Regions from separate parts of the Devosia litorisediminis genome, predicted to be linked through region 1. Evidence: predicted binding sites of a transcription regulator. Region 1 holds the regulator's gene; each other region holds the start of a gene.
The links. The regulator LexA, encoded in region 1, represses DNA repair genes until DNA is damaged. The targets are predictions, from matches to a motif close to TGTTCNNNNTGTGTTCNG.
Positions count from the first base shown of each region.

Region 2: a site for LexA is predicted at 3,762-3,779, ahead of ssb (single-stranded DNA-binding protein). Genes of this name have one in related genera too.
Region 3: a site for LexA is predicted at 1,800-1,817, ahead of dnaE (DNA polymerase III subunit alpha). Genes of this name have one in related genera too.
Region 4: a site for LexA is predicted at 6,297-6,314, ahead of recA (recombinase RecA). Genes of this name have one in related genera too.

Region 1 is NZ_JAGXTP010000001.1:1,475,674-1,483,777, forward strand. Features, by position in the region: gene KD146_RS07090 (anthranilate synthase component II) at 1-113, shown strand, start outside; gene trpD (anthranilate phosphoribosyltransferase) at 110-1,132, shown strand; gene trpC (indole-3-glycerol phosphate synthase TrpC) at 1,129-1,941, shown strand; gene moaC (cyclic pyranopterin monophosphate synthase MoaC) at 1,941-2,417, shown strand; gene KD146_RS07110 (molybdopterin molybdotransferase MoeA) at 2,414-3,616, shown strand; gene lexA (transcriptional repressor LexA) at 3,724-4,437, shown strand; gene KD146_RS07120 (YybH family protein) at 4,437-4,811, shown strand; gene KD146_RS07125 (GyrI-like domain-containing protein) at 4,867-5,370, opposite strand; gene KD146_RS07130 (DUF2155 domain-containing protein) at 5,478-5,882, opposite strand; gene KD146_RS07135 (NADH:ubiquinone oxidoreductase subunit NDUFA12) at 5,920-6,303, opposite strand; gene KD146_RS07140 (vitamin B12-dependent ribonucleotide reductase) at 7,085-8,104, shown strand, end outside.
Region 2 is NZ_JAGXTP010000001.1:1,690,790-1,698,893, forward strand. Features, by position in the region: gene KD146_RS08070 (efflux RND transporter permease subunit) at 1-896, shown strand, start outside; gene KD146_RS08075 (hypothetical protein) at 1,014-1,535, shown strand; gene KD146_RS08080 (sensor domain-containing diguanylate cyclase) at 1,648-2,973, shown strand; gene ssb (single-stranded DNA-binding protein) at 3,050-3,553, opposite strand; gene KD146_RS08090 (hypothetical protein) at 3,840-4,187, opposite strand; gene KD146_RS18555 (ribonuclease H1 domain-containing protein) at 4,322-4,501, shown strand; gene uvrA (excinuclease ABC subunit UvrA) at 4,647-7,541, shown strand; gene KD146_RS08100 (hypothetical protein) at 7,797-7,949, shown strand.
Region 3 is NZ_JAGXTP010000001.1:1,155,193-1,163,296, reverse strand. Features, by position in the region: gene dnaE (DNA polymerase III subunit alpha) at 1-1,600, opposite strand, end outside; gene KD146_RS05625 (YoaK family protein) at 1,982-2,635, shown strand; gene KD146_RS05620 (hypothetical protein) at 2,801-2,938, opposite strand; gene KD146_RS05615 (MFS transporter) at 3,102-4,283, opposite strand; gene KD146_RS05610 (LysR family transcriptional regulator) at 4,377-5,261, shown strand; gene clpA (ATP-dependent Clp protease ATP-binding subunit ClpA) at 5,601-7,943, opposite strand; gene clpS (ATP-dependent Clp protease adapter ClpS) at 7,953-8,104, opposite strand, start outside.
Region 4 is NZ_JAGXTP010000001.1:923,666-931,769, reverse strand. Features, by position in the region: gene KD146_RS04395 (DMT family transporter) at 64-996, shown strand; gene KD146_RS04390 (glycerophosphodiester phosphodiesterase family protein) at 1,109-2,074, shown strand; gene alaS (alanine--tRNA ligase) at 2,217-4,856, opposite strand; gene recA (recombinase RecA) at 5,147-6,214, opposite strand; gene araD1 (AraD1 family protein) at 6,495-7,490, shown strand; gene KD146_RS04370 (aldo/keto reductase) at 7,551-8,104, shown strand, end outside.

The sequences.
Region 1 (8,104 bases):
CCGTTCATGGGGTGCAGTTCCATCCGGAGAGCATTGCCTCGGAAAATGGTCATGCCTTGCTGCAGAACTTCCTGAACATCGCCCGCGACTTCAACCAGAAGAGGGCCGCGTGATGGATATCAAGACCGCACTGAGCCAGATTGCCGAGCGCAAAAACCTGACGGGCGAAGAGATGCGCGATGTGATGCGCGTGATCATGGCTGGCGAGGCCACACCAAGCCAGATCGGCGCCTTTTTGATGGGCATGCGGATCAAGGGCGAGACCGTTGGCGAAATCGCCGCGGCGGTGTCGATCCTGCGCGAGCAGATGGTGCCCGTCGAGGCGCCCGCCGATGCCATCGACATTGTCGGCACGGGCGGCGACGGCATGGGCACGCTGAACATTTCGACCGCCGCTGCCATCGTGGTGGCTGCAGCCGGTGTGCCAGTGGCCAAGCATGGCAATCGCGCGCTGTCGTCCAAATCGGGTTCGTCGCAGGCGCTCGAAGCGCTGGGCGTTAAACTTGACCTGGAGCCCTCTGGCATTTCGCGCTGCATCAACCAGGCCGGCATCGGCTTCATGTTCGCGCCCAGTCACCATCCGGCGATGCGCCATGTGGGGCCATCGCGCGCCGAAATGGGCGTGCGCACCATGTTCAACCTGCTCGGTCCGCAGTCCAACCCGGCCGGTGTGCGCCGTTACATGCTGGGCGTTTACGCGCGCGAATGGGTCGAGCCTGTCGCCGCGGCGCTATTGGCCAACCGCGCCATCAAGGCCTGGGTGGTGCATGGCAGCGACGGGCTGGACGAGATCACGGTGACGGGCCCCAGCTTTGTCGCCCAGATTGCCAATGGCGATCTGCGCAGCTTTGAAGTGAGCCCGGAACAGGCCGGCCTGAAACAGCACGATCCCAAGGATCTGCTGGGTGGCGATCCCGAATACAATGCCCAGGCCATCCACGCCCTGTTTGACGGGCAGAGCGGCGCCTATCGCGATATCGTGCTGCTCAATGCCGGCGCGGCGCTGATTGTGGCCGACAAGGTGGCCGATCTGCGCGAAGGCGCAGCGGCGGCGGCCGAGCTGATTGACAGCGGCAAGGCCAAGGACACACTGACCCGCCTGGTGGCGGTATCGAATGGACGCGATGCATGACCGATATTCTCAAACAGATCGAAGCCTATAAGCGCGAGGAAATCGCCGCTGCCAAATCCATGCGGCCCTGGGCCGAAGTGGTGGCGCAGGCACATGATCAGGCGCCGACGCGCGGCTTTATCAAGGCGATCAAGGCCAAGCGGGCCAAGGATGAATATGCGCTGATCGCCGAAGTGAAGAAGGCCAGTCCGTCAAAGGGCCTGATCCGGGAGAACTTCAACCCGACCGAAATCGCCCTGGCTTATGAAGCAGCCGGCGCCGCGTGCCTGTCCGTGCTGACTGACCGGCCCAGCTTTCAGGGCTCGCCGCGCTTTCTCAAGGAAGCCCGCGCGGCGGTCAAACTGCCCGTGCTGCGCAAGGATTTTCTGTTCGAGACCTATCAGGTGGCGGAGGCGCGCGCCTGGGGCGCGGACTGCATTCTGATCATTCTGGCCGCCGTGGGCGATGACGTGGCTCGCTACCTGCTCGATGCCGCCGAAGAGTGGAAGATGGATGCGCTGGTGGAAGTACATGACCAGCTTGAGCTTGATCGGGCCGTGGCGCTGGGCGCCGAGTTCATCGGCATCAACAATCGCAATCTGCGCACCTTCGAGACGACGCTGGAAACTTCGGTTAATCTGGCCGTTGGCGTGCCCAAGGGGACGCTACTGGTCAGCGAAAGCGGCATCGTCAATCACGAACACCTGCTCAAGCTCGACCATGAAGCCGGTATCGGCAGCTTTCTGGTTGGCGAGAGCCTGATGCGCCAGGACGATGTGACCGCGGCAACCAGAGCGCTATTGCATGGCGCCGCGCAGGCTGCGCCCTGATGGCCGACGGGCTCACCCATCTCAATGCCCGGGGCGAAGCCCATATTGTCGATATTGCCGGCAAGCCCGCAACACGGCGGCGCGCCGTGGCACAGGCCCGTATTGTCGGGCAGCCGCAGACGATTGCCACCATTATGGGCGGCAGCCTCAAAAAGGGTGATGCGCTGGCGGTAGCGCGGATTGCCGGTATCATGGCGGCCAAAAAGACCGCTGAGCTGATCCCGTTGTGCCACCCCATCCCGCTGACCAAGGTCAGCGTGGAGATTGCCGAACATGGCGAAGATGCCATCCTGATTGTGGCGACGGCTGAAACTACCGGCCAGACCGGGGTCGAGATGGAAGCATTGGTGGCTGCCTCCACGGCGGCGCTGACATTGTATGACATGGCCAAGGCGATTGATCGCGCCATGGTGGTGACCGATATCTGCCTGATGGAAAAATCGGGCGGCAAGTCCGGGGATTTCGTGCGCGCATGAGCCTGCTCCCCGTTGAAGAGGCCATTGCGGCCATTCTCAAGCGCGTGCCGACGCCGGTCGGCGAAACCGTGTCGCTGGATGCGGCGGCGGGTCGGGTCTTGCTCGAACCGGTCAAGGCCCGCCATGACCAGCCGCCCTTCAATGCCAGCGCCATGGATGGCTATGCCGTCGGGGCCGCTGACATCATGGAAGGTCACAGCCTCAAGGTCGTGGGGACCTCCCAGGCCGGGGCCAGTTATGCCGGACGTCTGGGCTCGCAAGAAGCGGTCAGGATTTTTACCGGTGCGCCGGTGCCCGAAGGGGCCGATGCCGTCATCATGCAGGAACAGGCCCTGCTCGACGGCGATCAGGTGTCGTTCAGCATCGAGCCCTTGCCGGGGCGCAATATCCGGGCCCTGGGCAATGACTTCACCACAGGCCAGACGCTGATCGAGGCTGGCGTCCGACTGACCCCGATGCAGATTGCCGTGGCCGCGGCAGCCAATACCCCGACGCTGACCGTGGCGCGACGGCCGCGTATTGCGCTGCTGGCGACGGGTGATGAACTCGCCCTGCCCGGCGCGGCGCTGGGGCCTGACCAGATCATTGCTTCCAACAGCTTCGGGCTGGCGCCCATGCTGGCCCCCTATGCCCATACCATGACCGATCACGGCATTGCCCGCGATGACCGGGAAGCCCTGCGCGACAAGCTCAGCGCCATTCTGGCCGATGCACCGGACGTGCTGATCACGACCGGCGGCGCCAGCGTTGGCGACCACGATATCGTGCAGGAAATTCTCGTTGAACTGGGCGTGACGCTGGATTTCTGGCGCATCAATATGCGCCCGGGCAAGCCGCTGATGTTCGGCACGATCGGCAAGACGCTGGTATTCGGCCTGCCGGGCAATCCGGTTTCGGCGATGGTCACGGCGATTGTTTTCATCAAACCGGCGCTGCGACACTGGCTGGGCCTGACGCCGCAGACGCCCTGGCACCTGCCACTGGCTGCCGCGACCCCAGCCAATACGGCGCGGCGGCATTTCATGCGGGCACAGTTGCAGCAGACTCCCAATGGTCCGGTGGCGCTGCCAATTTCCCAGACCGATAGTGGGCACACTTCATCCATGGCGCTGGCTGACCTGTTGATTGTGCAGCCCGAACAGGCCCCTGGACAGGCGGCGGGCACGCTGGTCGAAACCATTGTGGTCGACGCCTTCTAGGTTTCGGGCCGCCCCAGTTGCAGGAAAATCGTCGAGCATATTGCAGAACATAACTGGAACACATATAGTCGTTCTGTCTATGTTCCGATTCTCACCCCGAGGGGCCTATGCTGACGCGCAAACAACACGAGCTGTTGATGTTCATCCATGAACGGATGAAGGAAAGCGGCATTCCGCCTTCGTTCGACGAGATGAAGGATGCCCTCGATCTGGCGTCCAAGTCGGGCATTCACCGGCTGATCACCGCGCTGGAAGAGCGCGGTTTCATCCGCCGCCTGCCCAATCGGGCCCGGGCGCTGGAAGTCGTTAAGCTGCCGGATTCGATGAACCCGTCGCTTGGCGGCCGTAAGGCCCGCTTTGAACCATCGGTGATCGAAGGCAATCTTGGCAAGGTGGCGAGCCCGCCATCGCGTGTCGCCGCCGATGATGATGGCGTGCGCTCGATTTCGATCCCGGTGATGGGTCGAATTGCAGCGGGTACGCCGATCGAGGCCATTCAGAGCCATTCCCACACCATTATGGTGCCGCCCGAAATGCTGGGCAGCGGCGAGCATTACGCACTGGAAGTGCGCGGTGACTCGATGATCGATGCCGGCATTTTTGATGGCGACACGGTATTGATCAAAAAGCAGGATGCAGCCAGCACCGGCGAGATCATCGTGGCGCTGGTGGATGATGAGGAAGCGACGCTCAAGCGCTTGCGCCGCAAGGGCAATACGGTGGCACTTGAAGCCGCCAACCCGGCTTATGAGACCCGCATTTTTCCGCCTGACCGGGTCAAGGTTCAGGGCCGGCTTGTCGGGTTGCTGCGTAAATATTGATGGGGGCGGCGACGCCCGAAGCGTTGATCGCGGCCTATGGCGAGGCGATCAACACGCATCGCTTCGCGGTCGTCGCGCCCTTGATCGCCCAGGATGCCAGTTTCTGGTTCAATGATGGATCTCATCTTGGCATTGCAGCGATACGCGATGCCTTTGAAGCCACATGGGCACGGCTGGTTGACGAGCGCTACTGGCTGGAAGACCTGATCTGGATCGTAAAAGGTCAGGATATCGCGGCCTGTCGCTATCTGTTTTGCTACACGGCGGTTGTGAACGGAGATGTTCAATCTGGCGCCGGTCGCGGCACCTGCATTGTCGAGCGGCGCTTGCATGGCTGGGTCATCGTTCACGAGCATCTGAGCGCCTTGGCCTAGCGGCGCGCGGTGCGTGACTTCGGGAGTGACGGGCGATCAATGCCGGTATTGGCGTTCAGGCCGGACCGGTGGTCTTGATCCGCAATGTGGTGACCCACTTGTCAGGATCAGGTTCCTGCTCCGGGTCGGTCTCGTAGATTTCCAGACGACAGGCAAAGTGATGACCGTCGGACTGGGTTGCGCTATCCCATTCAATGCCCCGCTCCTTGGCCCAGCCGATCAGCATGGCTGTGGCATCATAGAGATCGTCATAGGGGCCGGTATGGGTGGTCCAGACGTAATGCCCCGCCGGTAGTTGCGAGAATTTTACGGTGTCGTCACCCGCTGCCGCGCGGTCCACCGGGACCCCTGCTTCCACTTCAAGCGTTCTGGCCATATCGATGCGGTTGTATTTGTAGAATGGCGCGCCGGTCGGCGTGATGCCATTGGCGGAGAGCCAGGAAAATAGCGCCGGAAAGCCCTCATTTGCGGGCTGCGCCATTTCGGCCATTGATACGGTAAAGCTGATATAGGCGTAGGTCTGGACCGGCAGGTCCTGGAAACGTGGAACAGTCAGCATAAGGCGCTCCTCCCGCAATATCATGCAGTCGCGCAGTTCTGCCCGCCTGCATCAATGCTGGTGACATTAGAATGGCGCGCGTCAGCGGGCCAGTACCATTGAGAGAATCAGTCGCGCGCGTCGGGCGGCGGTACGTCGGTGCTGGTGCGGCACTCGATCAGCCACACATCATAGACTGCGTGATCGACGGCGTTGAGCGCCGGGCTGTCGGCGAACATCCAGCCGGTAAAGATGCGCTTGGATGTGCCGGTCAGGCTGCGCTGATCGACTTCGAGAAAGGCCGATGTCCGCTGGGTCTCGGTGGCAGCGCGATTGTAGCAGGCGCGCGGGGTGATCTCGAGCGCGCCGAACAGCACGGTTTCATCGATATAGACGTCGAAGCGGGTGATGCGGCCGGTGATCTTGTCGAGCCCGGCAAAGGTCGCCACCGGATTGGCAATGGGCTGGGCCGATACGGGCGCTGCAACGCCAAAGACGCCCAGCGCCGCGAGCGGCGCCAGGGTCATCATCATGCGGGCAAGAGTTTTGAGGTGGCGCAAGGCGCCGTCCTTATTCTGGCGACCAGGCGTCGTAGTCACCGGTCACGCGGGGGCGTTCGCCCTTGTTGAGCAGGCTGCCATCGGGACGATAGGCGGCTGCCGTGCCGGTCAGGTTCTGCTGATGGGGCAGCTCCCAGCTCTTGGCGACATAGTTGGCCTTGGTTGGCACGATGTCGGTGCGATAGTGCATCCAGCCGTGCCAGCCCTGACCAATGGTCGAGGCGTCAGCGGGGCCGGCATAGGTCACATAACGCCGATCAGCCTTACGATCCTGGAAATAGCGATTGCCGAATTCGTCGCTGCCGACATAGTCGCCGAAGCGCCAGATCCACAGACGGGTGCCCCAGGTCTGACCACCCCACCAGGAGAAGATTTCGCTCAGGAACTGCTTGATACCGGATTTAGCCAATTGTCGATTCCGCCGTCGATAGCTGCGAGTGCGCCGGGTGTAACATGCGTGGTCAGATCAGCCTAGTGTTTGGCGGGTTTTTCGCGCGCTGTTTTCGCGCCCCGCTCACCCTTCTATAGGAGGGGCATCGGGGCCAGCTTTGCAGTGAGCGCCACCCTGCCCTGCACACAGCATCTGGTAGTGGGTCACAGGCAGATCACCACAAGCACTGGTAGTGGGCGCATTGTGGATTTCGCGTAATTTTTCTGCGCTTGACAGCTTTGTGACGGTTTGATTCGACGGCGTTGGTGGCATGGTTAGCCCATTGTAAACACGCGCCTGGCGGTGAATTTAGCCGTGGAATCTCGGCACTTTAGCGGGGCTTGTTCGGCTCACATATGCGCCGTTCACGTGACGCTCCAGCCTGCATAAAAGGGGGCGGCCAAGTCCGCGTTTTCCTTGCAGTTTGTCCCCACTATCCACATAATGAGCCTACTAGTGGTTGTCTGAACCACCCCTCCAACCACTAGACCTTGTGATTTCTTGCGTTGACGCATCGTTTGAATCGGCAGATGTTTTGGACAGGCCGACAACACACCATGTCGTCGGCTCAAGACCCCTGCTCAAAGCACTGGCATCAGACCGGCGCCATACAGGGGCACAGGCAAGTTTTTCGAGCCCGGCCACGGGCTCGGTTGGTGACGCGTCAAAACAGATTTGGGTGAGAAGCCGGGTTTTTCGGCTCGCGGGCATTTGTGTGCCCGTTACATTGGGGACTAAGACGACTATGCGCATTGAACGCCGGTTTACCAAAGCCAATGAAGACCGCTACGCCGGTCTCGAATTCCGCTCGGCCACGAGTGAGATTCGCAACCCGGATGGCTCGGTCGTCTTCAAGCTCGAAGATATCGCCATCCCCAAGAGCTGGAGCCAGGTTGCGGCTGACATCATTGCTCAGAAATACTTCCGCAAGGCCGGCGTCGCCAAGGCCCTCAAGAAGGTTGAAGAGAATTCCGTGCCGTCCTGGCTGTGGCGCTCCGTCCCCGACGAAGCTGCGCTCGCCAAGCTGCCGGAAGATGAGCGCTACGGTTCAGAAATGGACAGCCGCCAGGTGTTTGATCGCCTGGCTGGCACCTGGACCTATTGGGGCTGGAAAGGCGGCTATTTCGACAGTGAAGAAGATGCGCGCACCTTCTTTGACGAGCTGGCCTATATGCTGGCCAGCCAGCGCGTGGCGCCCAACAGCCCGCAATGGTTCAATACCGGTCTGCACTGGGCCTATGGCATTGATGGTCCGGGCCAGGGGCACTTCTATGTGGACCCCTTCACCCACAAGCTGGTGAGTTCCAAGAGCTCGTATGAACATCCCCAGCCCCATGCCTGCTTCATCCAGTCGGTCAATGACGATCTGGTCAATGAAAACGGCATCATGGATCTGTGGGTGCGTGAAGCGCGCCTGTTCAAATATGGTTCGGGCACCGGCACCAATTTCTCGGCCCTGCGCGGTTCGGGCGAAAAGCTCTCGGGCGGCGGCAAGTCCAGCGGTCTGATGAGCTTCCTCAAGATTGGTGACCGGGCGGCCGGCGCCATCAAGTCGGGCGGCACCACCCGTCGCGCCGCCAAGATGGTGGTGCTGGATATCGATCACCCCGATGTCGAGGAATACATCAACTGGAAGGTCAAGGAAGAGCAGAAGGTTGCCGCTTTGGTGACCGGCTCCAAGGTCGTCTCCAAGCACCTCAAGGCCATCATGAAGGCTGCCGTCAACTGCGAAGGCAGCGGCGATGACTGCTTTGATGTGGCGATG
Region 2 (8,104 bases), 220 kb from region 1:
TCATCGAGGGCGAGCTGGGCGAGAACAAGGTGATCTCGATCGCCAGCATGTCCAACTACACCGATAACGGCTTCAGCCGTGAGGACGTGTTCGACGCGGTGGGACCATTCATGAAGCGGCGCTTCATTACCGAAGACGGCACGCAGGGGCTGGTGACCGGCTTCATGGCGACCATTATCGAGAGCGATGCGCTCAAACAGATGGTGGCGCGGATCGATGACAAGCTGGCCGATGCGGGCATTGCCGACGCCGAGATTGGCGGCTTTCGCGTACTGACCACATTTGCCACCGACGACATCGTGCGCTCGCTGCAGATCTCGCTGTCGATCAGCGTGGTCATCAACATCTTCCTGATCGGCTTCGCCTTTGGCTCGATGCGGGTGGCCGTGGCGTCGATCGTGCCCAACATGTTCCCGATTCTGGGCACCGAGGCCTATCTCTGGCTGAGTGGCTCGGGGCTGCAGCTGACCACGGTGATCGCACTGACCATCGCCTTTGGCATCGCGGTCAACGACACCATCCATTTCCTCAGCCACTATGTGCATGGGCGGCGCGAGGAACATCGCGACCATCTCGGCTCGGTCAAAAACACCATGGAGCGCATCGGCGGGGCCATCGTGGCGACCACGGTTATCCTGTGCGTGGGCACCATCATCGTGGCATTTTCCGAGCTGCCGCAGGTGGCGCTGTTCGGTACGCTGTTCGTGCTGTCACTGGCGCTGGCGCTGATCGGCGATCTGTTCATGCTGCCGGCCATTCTGGTGGCAGGGGCAAAGTTCTTTGCGCCACTGGGCCGGATCCGCGTGCGCACCGCCGACCATGATCCCACACCCGATGATCCCACCGGCGACACACTGACCGGGCGCGGCCCCTATCCGGTCCGTCCTGAACCATGAGCGCGCTTGTAAGAGTTTGCCGGGCACGGCTAGATTGCCCCGGCTTGATTCTGGGGTGCCATCCCGATCATGCAATAAATCTGCCGGGGGGCATGATTTTCTTGGAGGCCTAAGGCGATGAAGTGTTTCGGACGGCTGGCGCGCGGCGCCGCGTTGACGGGTCTGCTGGTGATGGGTGGCGCAGCCCCCGCCTTTGCCGGCCCCGCCGAGGTGGCGTTGCTGCAAACCTATATCGGGGAATGGCGTGGCCGGGGCACGCTGACCGGCGCCAATGTCGAAACGGTGGTCTGCCGTCTTTCGCTCAAGCAGGGCAATCAGGACAAGGTCAATTACAGCGGCCGTTGCAGCCTGGCGGGCACCCAGCTGACCGTGGCGGGCACCATGGCCTATATCGCGGCCAGCAAGCGCTATGAAGCCGTGATGAGTTCAAACGCCACCTTCCGCGGCGTCGCTGTGGGGCAGAAGCGCGGCAGCAATCTGATCTTCAATCTGCAGGAACGCGACGAGGATGAAGATGGCAAGGAACTGGCCATTTCAGCACAGATCAATCTGCAGTCCGACGCCATCAAGGTGGTGTTCGATGTGATCTATGTCGAGAATGGCGACAGCCTGCGCGCCGAGGTTCCCTTCACCAAATAATCCAGACGCCGGCGCGCTGGGCGCAATGCGCCCGGCTCATCCCAGTTGCAGAAAGTCTTAACCGGCGATCGACTAGAATAAGCGCGACAACCGAGTATTTGGGTCGCGTAATTTGAGCAGCCTTGCCGCCACGACTATCCGGCGCCCGCGCACAACCGAAAAGACTGCCACCGATCCGGTGTTGGCGGTGCTGTCGCGGCTATGTGCACTGCTCGATATCGACAGCGTCACCCTCTCCCGCATTGAAACCGATGGGTTTCGGCTGCTGGCCGCCAGTGGTGCCAGCCCGGATACTAGACTTCTCGGCCCCTGGATGAAGCGCGCCGCGGCCAGTGACGGCCCGCTGATCGTCGCCGATATCGCCCGCAGCCAGGGTAGCCCTGCCGCGCTGGGCTTTTATGCCGGCATGGTGCTGCCAACGGGCGACGACAAGATCAAGCTACTGCTCAGCCTGAGCGATGCCCGCCCCCGCAGCGAGGCCATGGCGCATCGGCTTGCCGGGTTGGCCATCGAGGTCACCAGCGACGCCACCATTAACCGGCTGGCCCGCCAGATCGCGCAGCACAAGGCTCAACTCGCGCTTGAACAGAACCAGTTCGAACGCGCCTCACAGACTGCCAAGATCGGCATCTGGTCCTGCGACCTCGCCGATGAATCCCTGAACTGGACGGACAGCGTCTACGACCTGTTCGAGTTGCCACGCGGCAGCGAGCTGAGCCGTGACGTCACGCTACGGCACTATACGGACCAATCCCGGCAGACGATGGAGGCCGCGCGCGCCCAAGCCATCGCCAATTGCAGTGATTTCACGGTCGATGCGGAAATCATCACCGCCAGTGGCGCTCGCCGCTGGATGCGCCTGACCGGCAATGTGGAAGCCCGCGATGGCGTCGCCGTCCGTATCTTCGGAATGAAGCAGGACATTACCGAGGAAAAGCTGCTGGCGGACAAGACCCGCTATCTGGCCGAAACCGATGTGATGACCGGGCTGGCCAATCGCAGTCAGTTTCAGACCCGGCTCGGTAATCTGGCGGTTGCGCCGATTGGCGGCCTGCTGCTGGTGGATCTGGACGGTTTCAAGCAGATCAATGACAGCTTCGGCCATGCGCTGGGCGATCAATGCCTGCGGGAAGCTGCAAGGCGTTTGACGGCGTGTTGTGACCAGGCCAGCCTGCTGGCTCGCATTGGCGGGGATGAATTCGCCGTACTGATGGGCCCCAAGCAGACCGAGAGCGAAATCTCGGCGCTTGGCGATCGTATCGTGAAGGCCGTGGGTCAGCCCTATGAGCATAATGGTCACGCCATCGCGCTGAGCGCATCGGTCGGGGTGGCATGCCACCGTCGCGGCACGGCCGACGATCTGTTCCATGATGCAGATACCGCCCTCTATGCCGCCAAGGCTGCCGGACGCAATACAAGCCGCACCCACAAGCACTGACCGCATCTATCAGGCCACAAAAAAGGGGCTGCTTGCGCAACCCCTTTGAGCATTCCGGTATCGACGCGTTCGCGCCTTAGAACGGGATATCGTCGTCCATGCCGCCGGGCTCGAAAGCCGGAGCATTGGCCTGGGGCCGACGCGCACCGCCGCCGCCGCCACCATTATTGTTGTCGCGGGCGCCGCGGAAACCGCCGCCATCGCCGCCACCTGCATTATCGCCATCGCCACGACCGTCAAGCAGGGTCATGGTCGAGTTGAAGCCCTGCAGCACGATCTCGGTGGAGTATTTGTCCTGACCGGACTGATCCTGCCATTTGCGGGTCTGCAACTGGCCTTCGATATAGACCTTGGAGCCCTTGCGCAGATAGCTTTCGGCGACGCGCGCCAGACCTTCCGAAAAGATCACCACGCGGTGCCATTCGGTCTTCTCACGGCGCTCGCCGGTGTTCTTGTCTTTCCAGTTCTCCGAGGTGGCGATGGACAGATTGACCACCTTGCCACCGCTGGGGAGATTGCGGACCTCTGGATCCGCGCCGAGATTGCCGACCAGGATCACCTTGTTGACACTGCCTGCCATCGCTCATTCCTTTTTCAATTCAGCCCCGGACTGCCTGGTTGCGGGGCGCTTACTTACGGTTGTGCAGACCCTACCCACCCAGCGCGTGGGCTTATTGATCAAGGGCTGCAGAGATAGGTGGTTATAGCGCTTCACTTGACCGGGCGCGCGCGGGAACAGCGTGTTTTAAACACATAAGAAAGGCGCTGCACCGGTCGTGCTCGGCATATGTTCACATTATGTTCCGGGCGCCGAATTTGTCAAGCGCCCCGAGGTTGTGTGCCTCGAGGCGCTGGACTGGGCAGGATCAGGCGTCGGCGAGCGCCAGTGCGCAGGCATTGGCCAGATCGCGATTGGGGTCTTCTGCGCCAAGCGGTGTCGCCCAGCCCGACTTCTCGATGATGCCGCGGCGCGAATAGGTCGAGGCTTCCTTGAGGTCGGCCAGAACGGTGACGCGATTGGCTGCCGACGTCGACTGCTGCACGCAATAAGGGGTCAGCGCTGTCGCGACGTCGGAGGCCGACTGGGTCGATGCCATCTCTTGGGCGCTACCGCCAGTGACCCAACCGCCCCAGTTAAAGCCAACAATGGCAAGGGCAATGGCGCCGGCTGCCGCGCCGTAAAGCGCAGGTTTCGTCCATACGGGGATGTGCATAAAAGTCCGATCTGTCTCGGGAGAGGCCCGCAGTATTGCAGGCCCGAACGTCAGCCTAACACGTGCTGGCGCCCCTAGGGGAACCGATTGCCCTCGCTCGCGCTGACTGCTGCTGACACATCCTGTCAGCAGCATTGTATCAAACCAATGCGATCCAATCGGGCACCTGGCGCGTTGCAGTTTGGAACGGTGCGCGCAGTGGCGTGTTCCATAACTGGGCGGATGCAAAACAGTCGAACTTGACCGAATCTGTTGCGTTCCGTTTATGTTCCGATTGCGATATGCGACGTGGCAAGGGTGAGCGGACACGCTAAGGTGAATGTGGTGCCGGGCCGCCATGCGTGAGGCCGGCTTGCGGCAAGGGCCTGCCGCGCCTATTTTCCTGTTCTTCCCGCCCTGCCGAATGACCGTTTGACCGCTGTGCAGCCACTCTGGCGCACCGAGCCATGGACTACAATGATGACGCCAAAGCCCAGCCTGAACCGAGAGATCATCGTACGCGGTGCCCGCGAACACAATCTCAAGGGGATCGACGTGAAGCTGCCACGCGACAGCCTGATCGTCATGACGGGCCTGTCGGGGTCAGGTAAATCGTCGCTGGCGTTCGACACCATCTATGCCGAAGGGCAGCGCCGTTACGTGGAATCACTGTCGGCCTATGCCCGGCAGTTCCTCGAGATGATGCAGAAGCCCGATGTCGAGCATATTGAGGGGCTGAGCCCCGCAATCTCCATCGAGCAAAAGACCACCAGCCGCAACCCGCGTTCTACCGTGGGCACGGTCACCGAAATCTATGATTATCTGCGCCTGCTGTTCGCGCGCGTCGGCGTGCCCTACTCGCCCGCCACCGGCCTGCCCATTGAAAGCCAGACCGTTACCCAGATGGTCGACAAGACCCTTGAACTGGCCGAAGGCACAAGGCTCTACCTGCTGGCGCCCATCGCCCGCGGTCGCAAGGGTGAATACAAGAAGGAACTCGCCGACCTGATGCGCAAGGGCTTCCAGCGCGTCAAGATTGATGGCGAATACCACGAGATCGAAGACGCCCCGGCGCTCGACAAAAAGCTCAAGCACGACATTGAAGTGGTCATCGACCGTCTGGTCATCGGACCCGATATCGCCGGACGACTGGCCGAAAGCTTTGAAACCGCGCTCAAGCTGGCCGATGGCATTGCACTGATCGAGTTTGCCGACGAGAAGAACGAGGATGGCACGCCGCGCCAGCAGACTTTTTCGGAAAAGTTCGCCTGCCCTGTTTCCGGCTTCACCATTGCCGAGATCGAGCCACGCCTGTTCTCGTTCAACAACCCGTTTGGCGCCTGCCCGGTCTGTGATGGCCTGGGCACCGAGCAGAAGATCGACTCCGATCAGATCGTGCCCGATCCAACGCTGTCGCTGCGCGATGGCGCCATTCTGCCTTGGTCCAAGACCAGCGCACCCTATTACAAGCAGACACTGAGCGCCGTCGCCAAGCACTTTGGCGCATCGATCGGCACCGCGTGGAACGAGCTGCCCTTCGATGTGCAGCACGCCGTGCTCTACGGCACGGGCAAGACCAAGATTGATTTCGTCTATGAGGACGGTTTGCGCCAGTACAAGACCAGCAAGGTTTTTGAAGGCGTGATCGGCAATCTCGAGCGTCGTTATCGGGAAACCGAGAGCGCCGGCATGCGCGAAGAGATCGAGAAGTACATGTCCGCCAAGCCCTGCGTGGCCTGTGGCGGCTATCGCCTGAAGCCGGAATCGCTGGCAGTCAAGATTGACGGGCTGCATGTCGGTCAGGTCACTGAGAAGTCGATCCGCAGCGCGGCGGAGTGGTTCGAGGCCCTGCCCGAGCGCTTTACCGACAATCAGAAGCTGATCGGCGAGCGCATTCTCAAAGAGATTCGTGAGCGCCTGAACTTCCTGATCGATGTGGGACTGGACTATCTGACCATGGCCCGCAATTCGGGAACGCTGTCGGGCGGCGAGAGCCAGCGCATCCGTCTGGCCAGTCAGATCGGCTCGGGCCTGACCGGCGTGCTCTATGTGCTTGATGAGCCCTCGATCGGTCTGCATCAGCGCGACAATGCCCGACTGCTTGAAACCCTGCAGCGGCTGCGTGATATCGGCAATACGGTCATCGTGGTCGAACATGACGAAGATGCCATCATGACGGCGGACTATGTCGTCGACATCGGCCCCGGCGCGGGTGTGCATGGCGGCCATATCGTGGCTGAAGGCACGCCGCAGGACATCCTCAATCACCCCGATTCGCTGACCGGCAAATATCTGTCGGGCCGCATGGGCATTGCCATGCCAGCCGAGCGCCGCACCGGCAAGCCGGGCAAGGCGCTCAGCATCAAGGGCGCGACGGGCAATAACCTTAAAAACGTTTCGGTGGATGTGCCGCTGGGCATGTTCGTGGCTATTACCGGTGTGTCGGGCGGCGGCAAGTCCACCCTGATGATCGACACCATGTATCAGGCCATTGCGCGCCGGCTGAATGGCGCCCGCGTGGTGCCTGCCCCGCACGAATCCCTGACGGGCCTCGAATTCCTCGACAAGGTCATCGATATCGACCAGTCGCCGATTGGCCGCACGCCGCGCTCCAATCCAGCAACCTATACCGGCGCCTTCACGCCGCTGCGCGAGTGGTTTGCCGGTCTCCCCGAAGCCAAGACACGTGGCTATGGTCCGGGCCGGTTCAGCTTCAACGTCAAGGGCGGGCGCTGCGAGAAATGCCAGGGCGATGGCGTGCTCAAGATCGAGATGCACTTCCTGCCCGACGTCTACGTCACCTGCGACGTATGCAAGGGCAAGCGCTACAACCGCGAAACGCTTGAAGTGCAGTTCAAGGGCAAGTCGATCTCTGACATCCTGGACATGACGATCGACGAAGGCGTCGATTTCTTCTCGGCGGTGCCGACGATTCGCGACAAGTTTGCCACGCTGCAGCGGGTGGGGCTGGGATACGTCAAGATCGGCCAGCCAGCCACCACGCTTTCGGGTGGTGAGGCGCAGCGCGTCAAGCTGTCCAAGGAATTGTCCAAGCGCGCCACCGGTCGCACACTCTATATGCTCGATGAGCCGACCACGGGTCTGCATTTCCACGATGTGGCCAAGCTGCTCGAGGTGCTGCACGAGTTGGTTGAGGGCGGCAATACCGTTGTGGTGATCGAGCACAATCTTGAAGTCATCAAGACCGCCGACTGGGTCATCGATCTGGGACCAGAGGGCGGCGATGGCGGTGGCGAGATTGTGGCAGTAGGTACGCCCGAGGATGTGGCGGCCAATGCGCGTTCGCATACCGGGCACTTCCTCAAGGAGGTGATCGGTCGTCGGCCGCATTTCGCGACCGAGGCTGCCGAGTAGGCCAAAAACGCAGGTAAGTGCATGTCAGTGCTAGCAGTCTGTTAGCCGATAGGTTTCTCTGGTGGCTGGACGCGGTGTGTCCTCCACCGGGCCGAGCCGCCGCATGGCCTGACGCCAAAGTGGCACCAGCACGACAAATTTGTGAAATTGATATGCGCTCTCTGCATGATGCAGTTGACGTTTACGACATGGCGCTTCCGTCCAAATCACCCCATCTTGGGCCTGTCTACAAGACAGCCAAAAGGGAATACGCCGATGTTTGTGAGAGCCGTCTGGCGCGTCAAGCGCCTGGTCGACATCAAGCAGACGTTGCGGGAAATGGACGTTCCCTCAACGCGTGATGCCGATCTACTGGGGATCTCAGGTCCCGACTTTTCGAAAATGACCCGGTCGCTGTTTGATCGCTAGGCTTTTTCGAGCCACCGAATTTGCGATGGCCGCCAAGACGCCAGCCGGCGGCCATCAATGTTTTGCACGGGTTAGAGTTTTGGTAACCACAATTTGCCCAGCCCCGCACAGAACGCATAGCTCATTTGACCATTATCCCACTGCTCATTCTGGTG
Region 3 (8,104 bases), 320 kb from region 1:
TGATGATACCGGCAGCGTGGGTCGAGGCGTGGCGGAACAGACCTTCGAGATTCTTGCCGATGGCCACCAGATCGGCCACGGTTTCGTCTTCTTCGCTCAGCGCCTTGAATTCGGGGACCTCGGTCATGGTGCGCTCGATCGACCAGGGGTCGGCCGGATTGGCGGGCACCATCTTGCAGATGCGGTCCACCTGGCCATAGGGCATTTGCAGCACGCGCCCGACGTCGCGCAGCACAGCGCGCGCCTGCAGCGTACCGAAGGTGATGATCTGACTGACCTGTTCGGTGCCGTATTTGCGCTGCACGTAGCGAATGACTTCTTCGCGCCGATCCTGACAGAAATCGATGTCAAAGTCGGGCATCGAAACGCGTTCTGGGTTCAGGAAGCGTTCGAACAGCAGATTGTAGGCCAGCGGATCAAGGTCGGTAATGGTGGTGGCATAAGCCACCAGCGAGCCAGCACCCGAACCACGGCCGGGACCGACCGGAATGCCCTGCGATTTTGACCAGCGAATGAAATCGGCCACGATCAGGAAGTAGCCCGGAAACTTCATCGACTGGATGATGTCGAGTTCGAACTCCAGTCGCTCCCAGTATTCCTGCTCGGTCTTGCCGGGTGCCGGACCTGTGGCTTCAAGGCGGTTGCGCAGCCCCTCCTCTGCCATGGCGCGCAGCGCGTCGGCCTCGGCCGCCACGGCGTCTTCATCGCTCAGATCTGGCGCTGCGGCGAATTTGGGCAGGATGGGCTTGCGGGTCTGCGGTCGGTAGGACACGCGCTGGGCGATCTCGACCGTGGAGTTCAGCGCCTCGGGCAGATCGGAGAACAGCGCCTCCATCTCGGCCCGGGTCTTGAAATAGTACTGATCGTTCAGCTTGCGCCGCTCGGTCTGGGCCAGCACGGTGCCGCCGGCTATCGCCAGCAGCGCATCATGCGCCTCAAATTCCTTGGCCGATTTGAAGAAGGGCTCATTAGTGGCGACCAGAGGAATGCCCTTGCGGTAGGCGTAATCCACCAGCCGCGGCTCCACGGCTGCTTCCTGCACCCGGCCATGGCGCTGCAATTCGATGTAGAAGCGCTCGCCAAACAGCTCCGCCAGACGGTCCAGCCGCTTGATCGCATTGGCATCCTGCCCCTGGGCGAAGGCCATGTCGATGGCCCCCTCAGGGCCGCCGCTGAGACAGATCAGCCCCTCGAGCCGCTCCCGCGACAGCCAGTCCAGTTGTGCCCGCGCCGTGCCCCCGTCGCCTTCAATATAGGACTGCGAAACCAGTCGCGACAGATTGCCGAAACCCACCTCGCTCTGGGCCAGCAGCACCACGCTGGACTTGCCGCTCCAGGCGATGTGGCCGCGTTCGTTGACGCGCTCTTCGCTGGCCGCAAAATCAATCGCCAGTTCAACCCCGACCAGCGGCTGAATGCCCTTCTTGCTGGCTTTTTCGGAAAACTCCAACGCCCCGAACAGATTGCCGGTATCGGCAATACCCAGCGCCGGCTGCTCATCGGCGGCCGCGAGTTTGAGAATGGTCTCAAGCTGCAGCGCACCCTCAAGCAGGGAATAGGCAGAGTGAACGTGGAGATGGATAAAACCGGGGCCGTGCATGGTGAACCTTTATGACCGGCTCGGGGCGATTATCATACCGCCCCGATGCCGCAATCCACAGCCAGCGTCACACGAGTCGGGCAATGATATCCATCCAGGTGAGCGAACCAATCGTGAAGGCGCCCAGCGTAACGAATGCGGCAAAGTCCTTGATGAAAGTGAGCATCGTCGTCTCCCGTGTTGCTATAATGTTCTTATACGTTCGATGTTTGTTCCTGTCGAGTGTGACTAGCGGGAACAGCGGGGATTGGCGGTCACTGGTTAGCAGACTGTTAACATCGAGATGCACGCAAGCCGCAAAACCCTTGCCGCACGGGATCGAAGCGACCAGTCTTTGATCACCCTCAGCTCAGCGAGTCTCACCACCATGTCGCCAGCCCGATGACCCCCACCCCGCAACTAAGTCTGGGGCTGTTGCTGACTGCTGCTGCCGGCTTCGCCGACGCGATCGGTTTCATCGAACTGGGCGGCCACTACACCTCCTTTATGAGTGGCAACACCACCCAGCTCGGTGACGCGCTGGCTCATGGCGGCTGGTCCATCGCCGCGACCGCTGCGTCGCTGGTGCTGCTGTTTGTGATCGGCAGCTTTATTGGCTCGATGCTGGCATTGCTGGCGGGGGCCCGCTGGGGATCGGGCGCGGTCACAGCTTTGGTGCTGGCGAGCGTGCTGCTGACCCTGGCGCTGGCCATGCTGGGTTTTCCGGCAACCCAGTTCATGCTGGTGCTGGCTGCTGGCGCGGGCGCGCAGAATGCCATTCTGCCGGCCACCGGCTCCGTGCGGTTGGGCACAACCTTCGTGACCGGTACGCTATTTGCCGCCGGCCAGGACTTCGCCCGTGCGCTGCGCGGACTGGCGCCACCCTGGCGCTGGCTGCAGCACCTGCTGGTCTGGAACTCACTGATGATCGGGGCGCTGATCGGCGGACTGGGCTATGCCATGCTCGGCATCAACGCCCTGCTGGTCCCCGCTTTGGTTTATCTCGGCTTTATGATTGCCTTTATCGCGCGCCGCCCCGCCAAGGTCATGGCCTGAGCCCCACAGATAGGTTTGCTGGCTGAGCAGTCGGGGTCGGACTGCAAACCGCCCGCCCCAAACCAATCCGTAACCCCAACGTTACGCCTTGCGTGACGGCGCCACCATGAAGGCCAGCTTGAACGCCAGCGGGTTCACGACCTGACTGACGATAAAGGCGACCGGTCAGGCCATGATGAATGACGCCGGCCAATGGGCCAACAAAGCAGATCCGGCATTGATGAACCCCATCACACCACCAATGATCGGGGCCATGAAAAAGGTGATGAACGCAGCAAGAGCAATTTTGGTTGTCTTGGGCATGAAGTCTCCATCCAGAGTTGACTGACAAAGGCCATTCCCACGTCAACACCAGCCCGAGGGTTGGTCAGGCGGGCTTTTCAGATCAGATTCAGGGCGGACATGACACGAAGCTCCATGTCATTGGCTCGTCTCGCCGCACCATGATGCGGCGAGACGAGCGAGGTTATTCGGCTGCGACGGCTTGGGGGTCTGGCGCGTTCAGGCCACCCGACAGGCGCACCAGAACGATCGCCACAAACACCACACCAGCGGCGATGTAGGGTGCAGCGGCAAGGCCGATGCCTTCGACCACAAGCCCCCCGGCCCATGCGCCCCCGGCGATCCCGAGGTTGAACGCACCAATGTTCAGACCAGACGCCACATCAACCGCACCCGGAGAGACCTCGCGTGCGATTTGCACGACGTAAGATTGCAGCGGCGGCACGTTGGCAAAGGCAAAACCGCCCCAGAAGGCTGCAACCGCGATGGCTGCAATCGGACTGGTGAGGGCCGCACCGAGTGCGACCAGTGATATCGCAAGGCCAACAAAGATCACGGTCAAGGACGCCACCGCACCGATACGGTCAGCCAGTTTGCCGCCTGCGATGTTCCCCACGGCGACAGATGCACCGTAGAGCAGCAGCACAAGGCTCACCGCGCCCGCAGACAGACCCGTGATTTCGTTCAACATCGGCGCAAGGAAGGTGAAAGCAATGAAGTTACCGCCATAACCGACAGCCGTGATCAGATAGACCAGCAGCAGGCGCGGTGAGGTCAGCACCTGCAACTGCGCTTTTAGTCCCGGCGATGCAGTACGGCTAAGCCTGGCGGGCAACAGCAGGGCTGAGGCGATGAAGCCGATCACGCCAAGCACGACGACGCCCAGGAAGGTGGACTGCCAACCGAAATTCTGACCGATAAAGGTGCCCAATGGCACTCCGGTGACCAGCGCAACGGTCAAGCCAAGAAATACCAGCGCGATGGCTGAACTTTCCTTTTCAGGCTCCACAAGATCTGTCGCGATAGTCGAAGCAATTGCAAAGAACACGCCGTGAGCCAAGCCCGTAATAAAGCGCGCGATGACAAGGCTATTATAATCCGGCGCGAAGGCGGCAAAGGCGTTACCGACGATGAACAGCGCCAACAAGACCAATAGCAGCGTCTTGCGGGGCATTCGATCAGCCAGCGCTGTCAACACCGGCGCTCCGATGGTTACACCAAGCGCATAGAGGCTGACCAGTAGGCCAGCGGATGGGATTGAGACGCCGAGATCGGCAGCAATGGTGGGAAGCAAGCCGACGATAACGAACTCGGTCGTTCCGACTGCGAAAGCGCTGATGGTCAGCGCCCAGAGGGCTAGTGGCATCGGTTTTCTCCAACAAATTTGATGTCGACGCCGTATATGCCAGCCGCTATCTATTGCGAGAACAGGCAAGCTTGGAACAGATCTTTGCAGAAAATGCACGAATTGCTGCGCATGGGGGATTTGGCCGCTTTTGTCGGGATCGTCGATGATGGCGGCTTTGCTGAATCCGCGCGGCGCAGGGGCGTGTCTGCCTCAACACTCAGCCGGTCAGTCACGCGGCTTGAAGAGCAGTTGAAGGTCGCGTTGCTGCGCCGCACCACGCGATCAATCGAAATTACCCCCGAAGGCTCTGCCGTACTGGCTGAGGCGCGCGAGATCCTGGACCGCAGTGAAACCCTGCAAGAGATCGCGACCAGTGGACAGGCCCCGGCCGGACCGCTGCGTGTCAACGCACCAGTTCCTTACGTCCTACATGTCCTCGCCCCGCGCCTGGCCGAGTTTCACGCCAAGTATCCTGAGATCCAGTTGTCTATCGACATGACGGATACGGTGGTGGACCTGATTGGCAGCCACGCAGACGTGGCTATCCGGCTTGGCCAGCTGCCCGATAGCGATATGTTGCACCGCCCACTCGGGCGCACGTCATGGAAGTTGGTGGCCACACCGGAATATCTGGATCGCCACGGATGGCCTGAGACGCCCGTTGACCTCGCCCAACTGGAGCAAGTGCGTTTCGCTGCGCCAGATCACATCAACACGCTGCACTTCGCCGGTCTGGCCGAACCCGTAACGGTGCCGCCCGCCATGACCGCGGGTAATGGAGAAGCCGTACGCCGGATGGTTTTGGGTGGATTGGGTATCGCGCGGTTTTCCGACTTCATGATCGAAGAGGATATCCTTGCGGGGCATTTGGTTGAGTTATTTCCCAGTCAACTGCAGGCCGAACCGCTGGCTATCTCTGCCCTGTATCTGACGCGCGTCTCCGGCCTGCGGCGTCTGGGGGTATTTCTGGATTGGCTGGAGGCGTTGATAGAGTGATGCGGTCATTTGGGAATTTGCACGGAAGTGACATTTTGTCTGCTCCATGTCTGTTCGAACGGCCAAAGCAATCCGGGTGAGATGCTCTTCATTCGAAACGACGCCCAGCTCTGCCTTCCAGACATGGCGCTGAGCGGCCTGCCACTCCGGGAGCCCTCAAGAACTGATGCGCTTGCCTGGCCTTTGATGACCGCCCGGTCCCGAACGCGCCAATCACCGGAGGTCTACTTTTCCGGGTGACCGTTCCAGAAGCGAACTGTCGGGAATCCACCCAAAGCTGCCCCCTCTAGGCCCTCAAAAAAAGACCCGGATCGCTCCGGGTCTCTTTTCTAGGTTACGCTACGAGCTCTTGGTCGCGGTTGCCTTGGGTTTTTTGGGCTTGGGCAGCGCCTTGGGCTTGGCGGCGCGCGGCGGGGCCGCGATCAGCTCAAGCTTGGCTTCCTTGCCTTCGCCCACCACGGCCACGGTGACCGTGCCGCCATTGACCAGTTCGCCAAACAGCACCTCTTCGGCCAGTGGCTTCTTGATGTGCTCCTGAATGACCCGGCCAAGCGGACGGGCACCCATATGCTCGTCATAGCCGCGTTCAGCCAACCAGTCGGCGGCCTCTGGCTGCAGCACGATGGTGACATTGCGCTCGGCCAGCTGGCCCTCAAGCTGCAGCACGAACTTCTCGACAACGCGGCGCACGACTTCGCGTGGCAGCGGTGCAAACGAGATGATCGCATCCAGGCGGTTGCGGAATTCCGGCGTGAACAGGCGGTTGATCGCCTCTTCATCGTCGCCCTGCTCGCGCTTGCGCCCAAACCCGATCGGGCTCTTGGCCAGCTCCATGGCGCCCACATTGGACGTCATGATCAGGATGACATTGCGGAAATCCACCGACTTGCCGGTGTGATCGGTCAGCTTGCCGTGATCCATCACCTGCAACAGGATGTTGTAGAGATCGGGATGGGCCTTCTCGATTTCATCGAGCAGCACCACGCAATGCGGGTTCTGGTCGACGCCATCGGTCAGCAGACCGCCCTGGTCAAACCCGACATAGCCCGGAGGCGCACCGATCAGACGGCTGACAGTGTGACGCTCCATATATTCGGACATGTCGAAGCGCAGCAGTTCCACCCCAAGCGTATCGGCAAGCTGCTTGGCCGCTTCGGTCTTGCCCACGCCGGTCGGACCAGTGAACAGGTAGGAGCCGATGGGCTTTTCGGGCTCGCGCAGACCCGCACGGGCCAGCTTGATCGCCGAGGATAGCGCGGTGATGGCCGCATCCTGACCGAACACGACAGTCTTGAGGTTCTGCTCAAGGCTGCCCAGCAGTTCGGCATCGGACTTGGAGACCGATTTGGGCGGAATGCGCGCAATCGTGGCAATGGTGGCTTCGATGTCTTCGACATCAATGACCTTCTTGCGCTTGTCTTCGCTCACCAGCATCTGGCTGGCGCCGGTCTCGTCGAGCACGTCGATCGCCTTGTCAGGCAGCTTGCGGTCATTGATGTACCGCGCACTCAGCTCCACCGCTGCCTTGAGAGCATCATCGGTGTACTTGATCTTGTGGAACTCTTCGAAATAAGGCCGCAGACCCTTTACGATCTCGATGGCATCAGGAACCGACGGCTCGTTGACGTCGATCTTCTGGAAGCGACGGACCAGAGCCCGGTCCTTCTCGAAGAACTGGCGGTATTCCTTGTAGGTGGTCGAACCGATGCACCGGATCGCCCCGCTGGCCAGCGCTGGCTTGAGCAGGTTGGACGCATCGAGCGCGCCGCCCGAGGTGGCGCCGGCACCGATCATGGTGTGGATCTCGTCAATGAACAGCACCGAGTTGGGGAGCTTTTCGAGCTCCTTCATCACGGCCTTGAGGCGTTCCTCGAAATCACCGCGATAGCGGGTACCCGCCAGCAGCGAGCCCATATCGAGCGAATAGATGACCGCCTCCCTGAGCACTTCAGGCACATCGCCTTCAATGATCTTGCGGGCCAGACCTTCAGCAATGGCAGTCTTGCCGACGCCGGCATCACCGACATAGAGCGGATTGTTCTTGGAACGGCGGCACAGCACCTGAATGGTCCGGCGCAGTTCGGCATCACGACCGATTAGCGGATCGATCTTGCCGGCACGAGCCTTCTCATTGAGGTTGACGCAGAAATCGGCCAGAGCAGAGGTCTTCTTGGCTTCCGCACCACCTTCCCCGTGGTTCTCGCCGTCCTCGGCGCCATGGATCTTCCGCTCCTCGCTGGGACCGGACTTGGTAATGCCGTGACTGATGAAGTTGACCGCGTCCAGCCGGCTCATGTCCTGCTGTTCAAGGAAGTAGGCAGCATGGCTTTCGCGTTCGGCAAAGATCGCCACCAGCACATTGGCACCGGTAACCTCTTCGCGACCAGATGACTGGACGTGAATGACAGCACGCTGGATCACGCGCTGGAAAGCCGCCGTCGGCCGTGCATCCTGCCCATTGGGCACGATCAGGCTGTCGAGCTCTTCATTGATGAAATCTTCAAGGTCGCTCTTGAGCGCGTCGACATCGACATCGCAGCCGGTCAGAACGGCGATCGTTTCACGGTCGTCGGTCAGGGCCAGCAAGAGGTGCTCGAGCGTTGCGAACTCATGGTTCCGCTCACGCGCCAGGTTCATTGCCTGATGCAGAGCCTTTTCAAGTCCGCGAGAAAATGAGGGCATATGATGTTCCTATTGCTTTTCCATCACGCATTGCAGCGGATGCTGGTTCTTGCGTGCCGTATCCATGACGCGTGTGACCTTGGTCTCAGCGACTTCGTATGGATATACGCCGCACTCACCCACCCCCTTTTGGTGAACGTGCAGCATGATCTGCATGGCGT
Region 4 (8,104 bases), 550 kb from region 1:
GACAGCCCCGCTGGCGCTCGATAGCTTGCCAGCATTTCCTACAGAGTCTGTTTTGGGTGTTTCATGCAGGTCGGCGTGATTTATGCGGTCGTCGCCTATTCGGTTTATGCGTGTGGCGACGCCATCATCAAGGGCTTCGGGCAAAGCCTGTCAGTATTTGAGATCGGCTTCTTCATCGCCGTTTTCTCCCTATTGCCGGCCCTCTTCGTCAAACCGAAGGGCGAGCACTGGCGCCAGAGCTTTCAGCTGGTTCATCCACGCCTTGTGCACTTGCGTGCCTTCACCGGCGTCGCATCCGCCGCTCTGGTTACCTACGCTTTCGTCAACATACCCTTCGCTGAGACTTATTCCCTCGTCTTCATGATGCCTCTGTTCATTACCATCATGAGCGTGTTGATCCTCAAGGAGCGCGTCGATCTTACGCGCTGGGCAATGCTGGCGTTGGGATTTATCGGCGTCATGCTGGTGGTTCGCCCCGGCTTCCGAGTACTTGAACCGGGCCATTTCGCGGCTCTTGGCTGTGCGTTCTTTGGCGGCGCAACCACAACCATCTTGCGGATTATTGCCAGCAAGGAAAAGCGCGTCAGCCTGATTGCCGTGCCTGCGCTTTACGTGGTGGTACTCAACGCGATCCTGATGATGCCAAGCTTCATCATGCCGACGCCAACCCAGTTCTTGCTGCTTGCTGTTAGCGGGAGCTTTATCGGCATGGGGCATCTGCTCATTATCGCTGCCACCCGCAACGCCCCCGCCAGCCAGGTCGCGCCGATCCAGTATGTGCAGATCGTGTGGGCAATCGCCCTTGGGGCGATCTTCTATTTCGAATACCCCGACCTGCTGGCCTATATAGGCTTGGCAGTTGTGGTACTTTCTGGCCTGGTCAATGTCTTCATTGATGGTGCCCGCACCCGCATCGCCGGCCGCTTCGCCGAATATCGCGCTCTGCGCACCGGCCCGGTGACCAACATCACGGAAGTTCAGGGTCCCGAGGTGTGAGGGCTGCCGACACCTCGGTGCCAACCATTCACTTTTTCCTTCTCCCTCAATAGAATAGAACCCTCACACCTAAAGCTGCGGACGTGTCATGTGGCAGTGGATCAGAATTGCTATGGCCGGGCTCGTCCTGTTCGCGATTAGCGTTGTTGTCCTGAACGGATCATGGCACGCGCCCGCGCCTGCCGATCCGCAGCGCCGGTTGCTTTCCCACCGCGGTGTTCACCAAACCTTCGACCGCACCAACATCGCCAACGACACCTGCACCGCTGAGCGCATCTTCCCACCCACTCACGACCTGATGGAAAACACCCTGCCCTCAATCAAGGCAGCTTTCGATGCAGGCGCCGATGTGGTTGAAATCGACATTGCAGCAACCACTGATGGCCAGATGGCCGTGTTCCATGACTGGTCACTGGGGTGCCGCACAGACGGCAAGGGCCCCATTCGCGATCACAGTATGGAGGAGTTGCGCGCGCTCGACCTTGGCTATGGCTACACGGCCGATAGAGGCAGCACCTTCCCGCTGCGCGGCAAAGGGATTGGATTGATGCCCACCCTCTCAGAGGTGTTCGCGGCCTTCCCCCAAGGGCGTTTCCTGATCAACTACAAGAGCCGCGACGCCTATGAGGGCATCCTACTCGCTGCGCTCATCGAGGCGAACCCCGATGTCCGCCGCGCCTTGTGGTCTGCCTATGGCGGCACCGAACCGACAGAACGCGCTAACGAATTGATACCTGGCCTCCGTGGTTTCACCTCTACAGGCACCAGATACTGCCTGATCGGCTACGTTCTGCTTGGCTGGAGCGGGCATATCCCCGTGGAATGTCGCAATACGCACGTCATGGTGCCGATCAACTACACCTGGGCAATGTGGGGCTGGCCAGACCTGTTCCACCAACGAATGGCAGCGGCCGGCAGCGATATCATCCTGATCGGCCCTGTCGAGGCAGGCGAAACCGGCACCTCGGGCATCGACACCCCCGAACTACTCAAGACGATCCCTGACACTTTCGACGGCTATATCTGGACCAACCGCATTGAGCTCATCGGCCCCTTGGTGACGTCAGAAGTCCTTTAGACGCTGCTGCCCGCGTGCCCGCTTATCGTCGTCCTTCTTGAGCAAAATGCGAGCGACCTTAGGCATCTGGTTCGCTCTCCAACGCGACAAAAAAAGGCCCCCGCCAGAGCGGGAGCCTTTGAATTTCGTTCGCGGCAGCGCCCTAGAGCAACGCGCGAATGGCAGCCAGAGCTTCTTCGGCCTTGCTTCCATTGGGGCCGCCGGCCTGCGCCATATCAGGTCGACCGCCGCCACCCTGACCGCCCAGTGCCGCCGAGCCCGCCCGCACCAGGTCGACCGCTGAGGCCTTGCCGATCAGGTCCTCGGTTACCCCTACAGCCAGCCCAGCCTTGCCATCATCCGTAACGCCGACAATGGCGATCACGGCAGAGCCGACCTGCTTCTTGGTCTGATCCATCAAGCCGCGCAGATCCTTAGGTTGAAGCCCTTCGACAACCCGACCAACAAACGCGATCCCATTGATGATCTCGGGACCTTCGGTCTTTTCCGACCCGCCACCCATGGCTAGCTTCTGCTTGGCGTCACTCAGGGCCTTTTCACTGCGTTTGAGTTGCTCCTGCAACGCCGCGATACGCTCGAGCACTTCATGACCGCCAGAGCGCAGCAGACCAGCCGCCGAGTTCACGATAGCCACATTGGTATTGCCGCGATGGCGCGCAGCCGTACCGGTCAGCGCTTCAATGCGGCGCACGCCAGCCCCCACGGCACTTTCCGCCACGATCGACACCAAACCGATGTCGCCAGTCCGACGCACATGCGTGCCGCCACACAGCTCCACCGACCAGCCCAGGCCATTGCCTGTCGGCTCACCCATGGCCACCACGCGCACTTCGTCGCCATACTTCTCGCCAAACAGGGCCCGCGCGCCGGATTCCTTGGCCTCATCAACGCCCATCAAGCGCGTTTCAACCGGGGTATTCTGCAGCACGATGGCGTTGGCGATGTCTTCGACCTCGGCCATCTCCTGCTCGGTCACCGGCTTGGTGTGCACAAAGTCAAAGCGCAGACGGTCAGGCGACACCATCGAACCCTTTTGCGCGACGTGGTCGCCCAGCACGATGCGAAGCGCTTCATGCAGCAAATGGGTCGCCGAATGGTTGGAGCGGATCGAGGACCGGCGCGTGTGATCAACCACCAGCGTGATCGGCTGACCAACCTTGAGCGTGCCTTCACTCACCTTCACCATATGGGCAAAGACGCCATGAAACTTCTGCGTGTCCTGCACATCAGCGGCAAGACCATCGCCATGCAATGCGCCGCTATCACCAACCTGGCCGCCACTCTCGCCGTAGAACGGCGTCTGGTTGACCACCACGATGCCCTCTTCGTCGGCGGCCAATGCAGCAACTTCAACGCCGTCCTTGAGCAGTGCCTTGATCTCAGCCTCGGCCGTCTCGGTCTCGTAGCCGAGAAATTCAGTCGGGCCCAGCTTGTCAGCCAGCCCGAACCAGACAGTATCGGTGGCAGCACCACCGGCACCGGACCAACTGGCGCGGGCCTCTGCCTTCTGTGCTGCCATAGCTGCGTCAAAGCCGGGCTGATCCACAGTAATGCCACGCAGACGAAGCGCGTCCTGCGTCAGATCGAGCGGAAATCCATAGGTGTCATAGAGCTTGAAGGCCGAACCGCCATCAAGCACTGCCCCTTCGTTCATATCCTTGGTTTCATCGGCCAGTATCTGCAAGCCGCGGCCCAACGTCTTAAGGAAACGTCCCTCTTCAAGCCGCACCGTTTCAGCGATCATGGCTTCACCGCTGCGCAGTTCGGGATAGGCCTGCCCCATTTCCCGCACCAGCGTCGACACCAGCTTGTGGATTACCGGCTCACTGGCACCCAACAACGTAGCGTGCCGCATTGCACGACGCATGATCCGGCGCAGCACATAGCCACGACCCTCGTTGGAAGGCAGCACGCCCTCGGCAATCAGGAAGCTCATCGAGCGCAAGTGGTCGGCGATCACGCGCAGGCTGCGATTGCCCTCGCCCTTTGGATCAACCCCGGTCGCCGAAGCGGCTGCCCCGATCAGCGACTTGAACAGGTCAATATCGTAATTGTCGTGCACGCCCTGCATCACCGCAGCGATACGCTCGATGCCCATGCCGGTATCGATCGAGGGGCGAGGCAGGCTGTCACGGCTACCGTCACCCTGCTGTTCATACTGCATGAACACCAAGTTCCAGATCTCGATCCAGCGATCGCCATCTTCCTCTGGTGAACCCGGAGGGCCACCCCAGACATGCTCGCCATGATCGTAAAAAATCTCTGAGCACGGACCACACGGACCGGTATCGCCCATCTGCCAGAAGTTCGACTTGGCGCCGAGCCGCACGATCCGGTCTTCGCCCAAGCCAGCAATCTTCTTCCACAGCGCCATGGCCTCGTCATCGTCCTGATAGACGGTGACCATCAGCTTTTCCTTGGGCAAATCCCACTCTTTGGTAAGCAGCGTCCAGGCCAGCTCGATCGCTTCTTCCTTGAAGTAATCGCCGAACGAGAAATTACCCAACATTTCAAAGAAGGTGTGGTGGCGGGCCGTGAAGCCGACATTGTCCAGATCATTATGCTTGCCGCCAGCCCGCACGCATTTCTGCGCCGAAGTCGCCCGCGAATATGGCCGCTTCTCGATACCGGTAAAGGTATTCTTGAACTGCACCATGCCCGCATTGGTGAACATCAGTGTCGGATCATTGCGCGGGACCAATGGGCTGGACGCCACCGCCTCATGACCATTGCGGGTAAAGTAGTTTGTAAAGCTCGAACGCAGGTCGTTTACGCTGGTCATGAGAGGACTTTCATTCGGAGACTGGTGCCCGCGCACCACAGCAAAGTTAGGCTGGCTTTCTATCGCGCAGCTTGGCGAAATGTCCAGCATTGCTGCGCCCGCCAGACCCTCCGGAGCCGATCTGGCGTCAATCACCATTCTTTAGAACACCTCCAGCGGGCCTGCCGCTGCATCTTTGCGCCCAGCCAACCGCTGCAAATTCTTGCTCTGCGACCTTCCAGCAGGACGCGCCAAAACAAAAAGGGCACCGCTATCGCGGTGCCCAGTCATCCCCGCATGGGAGGAAAAACCTATTCGTCTTCGGTCGTGCCCGATCCTTCGACCAGCAGTACTTCGCCCAACAGGCCCGAGCTTTCGCGCACACCCTGTTCGATGGTGCGGGCAGCTTCAGGATTATCCTTGAGATATTGCCGCGCGTTTTCACGGCCCTGCCCCAGACGCTGGCTATCCCATGAGAACCAGGCACCCGCCTTCTCAACAATCCCGGCTTTGACGCCCAGATCGAGCAGTTCGCCGGTCTTGGAAATGCCCTCGCCATACATGATATCGAATTCAACCTGACGGAATGGCGGCGCCAGCTTGTTCTTGACGACCTTGACCCGGGTCTGGTTGCCCACGATCTCTTCGCGATCCTTGAGTGCGCCGATACGACGGATATCAAGACGAACCGAAGCATAGAACTTCAGCGCATTGCCGCCGGTCGTGGTCTCGGGCGAACCGTACATCACGCCAATCTTCATGCGGATTTGGTTGATGAAGATCACCAGACATTTCGACTTCGAGATCGAGGAAGTCAGCTTGCGCATGGCCTGACTCATCAAACGGGCCTGCAGGCCCGGCAGCGAGTCGCCCATCTCGCCTTCCAACTCGGCGCGTGGCGTCAGTGCAGCGACAGAATCGACAACAAGGACGTCGATCGCACCCGACCGCACCAGCGTATCGGTAATTTCCAGCGCCTGTTCGCCGGCATCCGGCTGCGAGATCAGCAGATCGTCAACATTGACACCCAGCTTGCGAGCATAGATTGGGTCCAGCGCGTGTTCGGCATCAACGAAGGCGCAGATACCGCCGGCTTTCTGGGCCTCGGCAATCACATGCAGTGCCAGCGTGGTCTTACCCGAGCTTTCTGGTCCAAAAATCTCAACGATACGGCCTTTTGGCAGGCCGCCAATGCCCAGCGCGATATCCAGACCGAGCGAGCCAGTCGAGATCGACTCCACCTCGATCGAGCTGGCCTCGCCCAGACGCATGATCGAGCCCTTGCCGAAATTGCGCTCAATCTGACCGAGCGCTGCGGCGAGTGCCTTGTCCTTATCCATCGATCCACCTTCAACAACACGAAGCGACGCGTTAGCCATCAATTCTCTCCTTATTCCACGCTCTGGGAGACTGCGCAACGCGCGGCCACCTCGTTTGGGGGTGCATACAATGTGCTTTATTTGTTCTCATCTTGTTCCGTTTAAGTCAAGGGACAAAATGAGAACATCGTGCCGGATCCAATTTTGAGGTGTATAGAATCAAGGCCGTCGACAGCTAGCGCCTAATAAGTATGATTTTTGGACTTGCCACTGGCACCCATGTTGCGTTTTATGCCTGCAACCTTGCCCTTTGGGGCGTTTTTCGCGCAGGAGCCGCGCCATGAATCTCATCCAGTTCTTCGATCTCGACGGCAGTCGTGCCGTGGCCGCCATCCAGAACGACGTCGCCCGAACTGTTATCGGTGCCACCAGTGTTTATGATCTGACCATTGAGGCGCTGGCCGGTCTGGGTGGGCTGGCAGCCCTGATCGAGGCCAAAGGGCTGGGGGCCACTGTTGACCGCGGTGCGATTCTCGCCGAAGGCCGCATGCTCTCGCCTATCGATCATCCCGATCCCGCTCATCTATACGTGACCGGTACCGGATTGACCCATCTCGGTTCCGCCGCAACTCGCGATGCCATGCACAAGGCCAATGGCACCAAGACGGAAAATGACCTCACCGATTCCATGAAGATGTTCCAGATGGGCCTGGAAAACGGCAAGCCCGCTGATGGCGAGAAGGGTGTCCAGCCCGAATGGTTCTACAAGGGTAATGGCTATTCAGTGGTTCGCCCAGGCCACCCCATCCCTTCCCCAGGATTTGCGCTCGACGCCGGCGAGGAGCCCGAGATCGCTGGAATTTACGTGATCGATCACAATGGTCAGCCACGACGCCTTGGTTTTGCCTTGGCAAATGAATTCTCCGATCACGTCACCGAACGCGTCAACTATCTCTATCTGGCTCACTCCAAGCTGCGCGCCTGCTCCTTTGGTCCCGAACTGCGGGTCGGTGATTTGCCTGCCCATATCGAGGGCATGTCGCGCATCTACCGCGACGGCAAGGTGCTGTGGGAAAAGCCCTTCCTGTCGGGCGAAGACAATATGAGCCACACCATCGCCAATCTGGAATATCACCACTTCAAATACAACCTGTTCCGCAACCCAGGCGATGTCCACGTGCATTGCTTCGGCACTGCAACCCTGAGCTTTGCTGACGGTATTTCGACCCAGCCGGACGACATTTTCGAACTCGAAGAAGCGCAGTTCGGCGCAGCCCTCCGCAATCCAGTGCGCATGGAGACAGAACACCCCTTGATCGTGGGCAGCATCTATTAACTTGCTGCATAGCAACTAACATGTCAGTTTCCCCGCGTTTTGAATTGCCGGGGAAACAGCATGGCTCGCACACTTGAAAAACGCCGCATTGGCCAGTCCAGTCTCGAGATCACCACGCTGGGGCTGGGCTGCGCCAGCTTGGCTGGTATCTTCTCGGCTGTCCCCGCAGATCAGGCTCGCGCCACTATTCATCATGCGCTCGATGCCGGATTGAACCACGTCGATACTGCGCCGCAATATGGTCTGGGCCGCTCCGAACATCTGGTCGGCGATGTCGTGCGCACCCGCCGTGCAGAGACAATACTGTCCACCAAAGTGGGCCGTCTGCTCAAGCCGGTGAGCCCCGACGTTCAGGACAAGGGCGCCTGGGTCGATCCCCTGCCCTTCGATCAGGTCTACGATTACTCCTACGACGGCATCATGCGCTCGTTTGAGGACAGCCTGCAGCGGCTGGGCGTCAATAATGTCGACATTCTCTATGTCCACGACATCGGGGTCGCAACCCACGGCGTGGAAGCCAACAAACCGCTCTGGCAGCAACTGGCCAGCGGCGGCTATCGCGCTCTGCGCGAGCTGCGAGACACTGGCGTGGTCAGTGCCATCGGCCTGGGCGT